One region of the Citricoccus sp. genome, then DNA from elsewhere that is predicted to be linked to it. Evidence: predicted binding sites of a transcription regulator. Region 1 holds the regulator's gene; each other region holds the start of a gene.
What was found. Region 1 encodes HrcA, which represses chaperone genes, less so after heat shock. Its sites were predicted from a motif close to TTNGCACTCGNNNNNNNCGAGTGCNAA; they were not measured.
Positions count from the first base shown of each region.

Region 2: a site for HrcA is predicted at 1,090-1,116, ahead of groES (co-chaperone GroES). Genes of this name have one in related genera too.
Region 3: a site for HrcA is predicted at 1,212-1,238, ahead of groL (chaperonin GroEL). Genes of this name have one in related genera too.

Region 1 covers NZ_DAOMPX010000034.1:14,855-17,039, forward strand. Annotated here, with positions in the region: gene PLJ28_RS11085 (DUF3097 family protein) at 1-10, opposite strand, end outside; gene hrcA (heat-inducible transcriptional repressor HrcA) at 233-1,246, shown strand; gene dnaJ (molecular chaperone DnaJ) at 1,305-2,185, shown strand, end outside.
Region 2 covers NZ_DAOMPX010000027.1:3,873-6,057, reverse strand. Annotated here, with positions in the region: gene groL (chaperonin GroEL) at 1-387, opposite strand, end outside; gene groES (co-chaperone GroES) at 622-918, opposite strand; gene PLJ28_RS09855 (siderophore ABC transporter substrate-binding protein) at 1,287-2,185, shown strand, end outside.
Region 3 covers NZ_DAOMPX010000019.1:30,817-33,001, reverse strand. Annotated here, with positions in the region: gene groL (chaperonin GroEL) at 1-1,034, opposite strand, end outside; gene PLJ28_RS08110 (LytR C-terminal domain-containing protein) at 1,315-2,040, opposite strand; gene PLJ28_RS08105 (DUF3263 domain-containing protein) at 2,124-2,185, opposite strand, start outside.

The DNA of each region.
Region 1 (2,185 bases):
TCCATTCCATGGGCCCCGACGCTAGCAAGGCGTCCCGGAGAACCCGGGGAACGGCTCGCGCCCGGCGTGAACCGGGTCGTGGGCGGAGCGGGACGGCTCGGACACGACCGGGTGGCGGGAGGCGCCGGGAGCGGACTGGACAGAGGTATTAGACTTGGCACTTGAACTCGACGAGTGCTAAGTGCATGGCCGGGACGACCGGTGCACCACTGACCGACGACGGGAGGGTGAGATGAGCGAGCAGCCGCGCCGCATGCAGGTGCTGCAGGCGATCGTGGAGGACTACGTGGCCTCCCGGGAACCGGTCGGCTCCAAGGCCCTCGTGGACCGCCACCAGCTGGGCGTGTCCTCGGCGACCGTGCGCAATGACATGGCCGCCCTGGAGGACGAGGGGCTGATCGTGGCCCCGCACACCTCGGCCGGGCGCATCCCGACGGACAAGGGCTACCGCGTCTTCGTGGACCAGATCTCCGAGGTCAAGCCGCTCTCGGCCGCGGAGCGCCGGGCTGTGCAGACCCTGCTGGACTCCTCCGATGACCTGCACGAGATGATGTCCCGCACCGTCCGGCTGCTCTCCCAGCTGACCCACCAGGTGGCCGTGCTGCAGTACCCGCACCTGGACTCCTCCACCGTGCGGCACCTGGAGCTGGTCGCCCTGGCCCCCCGCCGCGTCCTGGCGGTGGTGATCCTGTCCTCCGGCCAGGTGGACCAGCGCGCCGTCACCACCGAGCAGGACGTCTCGGAGACCTCCCTGAACGCCCTGAAGCAGCTGTTCCTGCGCCACCTCGACGGCCTGACCCCCGTCCAGGCCGCCGACGGGCTCCGGGCCGCCATGGCGACCGTGCCGGAGCAGGACCGGGAACTGGCGGGCGTCCTGGCCGGCCAGCTGGACCAGTTGCTGGCAGCCCGGCGCGAGGACCGCATCATCATGGCCGGCACGGCCAACCTGGCCCGGTCACCGGGGGACTTCCCGTACTCGATCGGCCCCATCCTGGAGGCCCTCGAGGAGCAGGTCGTGCTGTTGCGCCTGCTGACCGAGATGGAGCAGGATGTGCGGGGCCTGAGCGTGCGCATCGGGTCCGAGAACACCGGTTCGCTGGCCGAGACCTCGGTCATCGCGGCCGGTTACGGACCCGGGGCCGGTGCCAAGCTCGGGGTCGTCGGACCCACCCGCATGGACTACCCCGGCACGATGACCGCGGTCCGCGCCATCGCCCGCTACCTGTCCAGGATCCTGTCCCAGTAGACTGCCGGGCCGCATCAGACCCGAACACGAATCCCGTCCGGAAGGAATACCCCACACCGTGGCAGACCACTACGAGGTCCTCGGCGTCAGCCGTGACGCCTCTGCCGAGGAGATCAAGCGCGCCTACCGCAAGCTGGCCCGCAAGCTCCACCCCGACGTCAACCCCGCCCCGGAGGCCGGAGACCAGTTCAAGGAGGTCACCCGCGCCTACGAGGTGCTCTCGGACGAGGACAAGCGGCGCAACTACGACGCGACCGGCCACGAGAACGGCACCGGCGGCATGGGCGGATTCGGCGGGGGTGACTTCGGCGGCTTCCAGGACATCTTCGAGACGTTCTTCGGGGGCGGTGGCGGCATGGGCGGCGGCGGGCGTGGCCCGGCGAGCCGGTCCCGCCGCGGCCAGGACGCGCTGATCACCGCGCGGATCGACCTGGTGGACGCCGTGTTCGGCGTGGACAAGACCCTCGAGGTGGACACCGCGGTGGTCTGCCCGGAGTGTGACGGCTCCTGCTGCCGGCCCGGCACCCACCCCGAGACCTGTTCCATCTGCCACGGCCAGGGCGCCATCCGCCGCCCCGTCCGTTCCATCCTGGGCACGGTGATGGCCGCCGAGACCTGTTCGGCGTGCCAGGGCTTCGGCACCGTCATCCCGGATCCCTGCCGCGAGTGCAACGGCCAGGGCCGCGTGCGCGACCGCGCGTCCCTGACCATCAAGATCCCCGCCGGCGTCGCCACCGGCACCCGCATCCAGTTGGCCGGACGGGGGGAGGCCGGCCCGGGCGGCGGCCCCAACGGCGACCTCTACGTGGAGATCGACGTCCGGCACCACGACGTGTTCACGCGGGACGGCGACGACCTGCTGGCGACCATGACCGTGCCGATGACGGCCGCCGCCCTGGGCACCGAGCTCACGCTGGACACCTTCGACGGTGAACAGCA
Region 2 (2,185 bases), on a different contig from region 1:
GCGCTGGTCGATGGCGGCCACGGCCACCTCGATGCCCCGCTTGACCTCGTTCGGGGCGGCACCGGCGGCCACCTGGCGCATGCCCTCGTTGACGAGGGCCTGGGCCAGCACGGTGGCGGTGGTGGTGCCGTCGCCGGCGACGTCCTGGGTCTTGGTGGCCACTTCCTTGGCCAGCTGGGCGCCCATGTTCTCGTACGGGTCGTCCAGCTCGATGTCACGGGCGATGGTCACGCCGTCGTTGGTGATGGTGGGTGCGCCCCAGGCCTTGTCGAGGACGACGTTGCGCCCCTTGGGGCCGAGGGTGACCTTGACCGTGTCGGCCAACTTGTCGATGCCGGCCTGCAGTGCGCGGCGGGCCTCATCGTTGAAGGCAAGCTGCTTCGCCATGAACGAAGCTCCTTTCGGGTGTGGACGGCGGCTCCGGGCCCGGCCGGGCATCCGGTCGCCGCGTCGAGGTGAAGGTGGGGGGCCGGCGTCGCGCCCTCCCGCGGCCCTGGGGCCGGAAGGTCACGACGTCGGCGCTGACGCGATCAGGCCCGGCCGGCTGGAGTGCCTGGCCGGGCCTGGTGCGTCAACCGGACGCGGTGCCGTGCGGGGGCACGGACCGGGTCCGGTGGAAGATCACTTGGTGACGATGGCCAGCACGTCGCGGGCGGACAGCACGAGGTAGTCCTCGCCGCCGACCTTGACCTCGGTGCCGCCGTACTTGGAGAAGAGCACGACGTCGCCCTCGGCGACATCGACCGGGATGCGGTTGCCGTTGTCATCGACACGGCCGGCGCCGACGGCCACGACCTGGCCCTCCTGCGGCTTCTCCTTGGCGGTGTCCGGGATCACCAGGCCGGAAGCGGTGGTCTGCTCGGCTTCCAGCGGACGGACAACAATGCGATCCTCAAGGGGCTTGATGGAGACAGACACGTCTGTACTCTCCTTCTCTGTGGTGGGCCAGACCACGGGGGTCCGACCGGCGTCAGTGGATTCTGCTGTGCGCCGTAGGCTGGCCAACCGTCGTCGCGGGTGCCGGATGGCAGGTCCTTCAGGCTTGGCACCCGGTGCCCCGGAGTGCCAGAAATGACTCTAGGACGAGGCTTAGCACTCGGTCAAGGCGAGTGCCAGTCGTGTCCCCGGGAGCCGCGCGGAGCGCCGGTCCGCGACCCGGCACGCGGCCAGGACTCTGGCCGCACCCGGTCACGGGCTGACACAATGGAGGGGACGCGATCGCCCCGGCCTGCCGGGCCCCGGACGGCCGCGGGTTCCGCCGCTCCGCTGATCACGGGAGGACCATCGTGTCCCTGCACGGCCCGCAGGACGGGCCCCTCGCCACCACCCCCCGATCCGCACGCCCCCGGCCGAGGCCCCGGGCGCTGCGCCGCGCCTCGCTGATGCTCGCCGCCTCGACCGCGGTCCTGGTCCTCGTGACCGCCTGCACCGGCGGGCCCGCCGAGCCGCCCACCTCCGGCTCGCCATCCGGCACGGCTCCCGGTACCACCACGCCCTCCCCCACCGGCTCCGGCGCGGAGACCGTCACCGTGGAGCACGCCCAGGGCACCACCGAGGTCCCGGCCGATCCCGGGAAGGTCTTCGTCTTCGACCTCGGGGTCCTGGATTCCCTGAACGCACTGGGCATCCAGCCCGACGGCGTGCCGGATGCGCCCTACCCCGAGGAGCTGCAGTCCGTGGCGGACGGCGCGGAGGTGCGAGTCGGCTCCCTCACGGAGCCTGACCTGGACGTCATCGCCGAGGAGGAGCCGGACCTGATCATCATCTCCGCGGCGACCGCGGACGCGTACCCCGAACTGTCCGGGATCGCCCCGACCATCGACCTGTCCGTGGACCCCGCGGAACCGATGGAGTCCTTCACCCAGAACGCCACCGCCCTGGGCGAGGTCTTCGGCCGGGAGATGCAGGTGCAGGCCGCGCTCCGCGAGATCGAGACGAAGATCGAGGATGCCCGGGTGACGCTGAAGGACGCCGGGAACACCAACGGCCTGGTGGTGATGACGGGATCCGGCGAGATCACGGCCTTCGGCCCGGAGTCCCGCTTCGGCCTGATCCACGACGTGCTCGGCGTGCCCAGCGCCACCCCGGTGATGGGCGAGGGCCCGGACGGCGCTCCGGCCTCCCCCGAGTTCATCGCCGACGCCGACCCGGACAACCTGTTCGTCATCGACGAGGACGCCGCCCT
Region 3 (2,185 bases), on a different contig from region 1:
CTGACCCGTCCGGCGATCTCCTCGGCGTCACCGGCACCCTCGACGATGGTGGTCTCGTCCTTGGTGACGACGACCTTGCGGGCGGTGCCCAGCAGGTCCAGGGTGGCGTTCTCCAGCTTGAGGCCGACCTCCTCGGAGATGACCTGGCCACCGGTGAGGATGGCGATGTCGGCCAGCATGGCCTTGCGGCGGTCGCCGAAGCCCGGGGCCTTGACGGCCACGGACTTGAAGGTGCCGCGGATCTTGTTGACCACCAGGGTGGCCAGGGCCTCGCCCTCGACGTCCTCGGCGATGATCAGCAGCGGCTTGCCGGACTGCATGACCTTCTCCAGCAGGGACACCATGTCCTTCACGTTGGAGATCTTGGAGTTGACGATGAGGATGTACGGATCCTCCAGCACGGTCTCCTGGCGCTCCGCGTCGGTGACGAAGTAGCCGGAGATGTAGCCCTTGTCGAAGCGCATGCCCTCGGTGAGCTCGAGCTCCAGGCCGAAGGTCTGGGACTCCTCGACGGTGACGACGCCCTCCTTGCCGACCTTGTCCAGGGCCTCGGCGATCAGGGCGCCGATCTGCGGGTCGGCGGCGGAGATCGACGCGGTGGCGGCGATCTGCTCCTTGGTCTCGATCTCCTTGGCGGAGGCGATGAGCTCGGCGGTGACGGCCTCCACGGCCTTCTCGATGCCGCGCTTCAGGGACAGCGGGTCGGCGCCGGCGGCCACGTTGCGCAGGCCTTCCTTGACCAGGGCCTGGGCCAGCACGGTGGCGGTGGTGGTGCCGTCGCCGGCGACGTCGTCGGTCTTCTTGGCGACCTCCTTGACGAGCTCGGCGCCGATCTTCTCGTACGGATCCTCGAGCTCGATCTCCTTGGCGATGGAGACACCGTCGTTGGTGATGGTGGGCGCGCCCCACTTCTTCTCCAGCACCACGTTGCGGCCGCGCGGGCCGAGGGTCACCTTGACGGCGTCGGCAAGGGTGTTCAGGCCCTTCTCCAGGCCGCGGCGCGCCTCTTCGTCGAATGCAATGGTCTTGGCCATGTGTGCACTGTCCTTTCTGGACCTTGGCGTTGCTTGGCAGTGTTCAACCGACCTGTGCAGTGCCCGCGACGGACGGCCCTGGGCCGGGCCTCACCACGTTCAGGTCAAACTCGTGGCGCGGACCACCCGCATGCCTGCGGGCCTTGGCAGTCCGAACCACTGAGTGCTAGTCCATATTTAGCACTCGGCACACCCGAGTGCAAACATCGGGCCGGGCCCCGGACGGTTGTTCAGCGGGCAGGGGAATCCGCGTCCGGAACGCGGGGTGCGCATCGGGACGTCAGCCGGCGTAGGACGCGGTGACCACCACGGCGATGCCGGGGATCCGCCCGTCATAGACCGCCGGCAGCCCGAGCCGGGCCGCGACCGCCTGGGCGGTGACCGGGTTCGACGAGTAGAAGACCGCGGAGGAGGACACCGGGTATCCCGACCAGTTCCCGGCGGTGGCCACCGTGAAGCCGGAACCGGAGAGGGTGCCGCCGACCCGGCCGGCCAGCCCGTTGACCCGGGAGGCGTTGTAGACCTCCACCGGGAAGGAGTAGTCCACCGTCTGAGGCTCCTGGGTCTGCGTGGGAGTCGGCGTGGGTTCCGGCGTCTTCGTGGGCTGCGGGGTCGTGGTCTTCCGCGGCGTCGTACTGGGTTCCGGAGACCGGGCCGGTGGCGCGGACGACGACGCCGCCCTGGCCGTGCCGGAGGCCGACGGGTCGGCGGTCCCCGCCCCGGAACCGGGCCGGGTCATTCCCGGGGAGGTTGCCTGCCCCGGTGCCGCCGACCCGGACACCGACGCCTCCGCAGCACCGGGCCGGGCGGTCTCCTGGACCCGCAGCGTGGGCAGGATGAAGTACGAGAACGCCCCGATCACCAGGGCCAGGGCGGCGGCGAGCGAGATCCAGGTCAGCCCGGACGGGCCGGTGCCGCCGGACGGCTCCGCCACGGCCCGATGGCCGCCCTTGCGGTTGCGGTATTCGGGCACGTCATCGAACTGATCGCGCGGGTACTCAGTCATGGACCATCATCACCAGATCTTCGGCACCGGGCGGCGCCGTGGTGGCTGCCGCGGACGTGGCCACGGCCCCATGACCGTGGCGCTCAGGCCTCCTGCCGCCTGGCGCTGCGGGCCCGGTGGCGAGTCGTCCGTAGTCTACGCAATC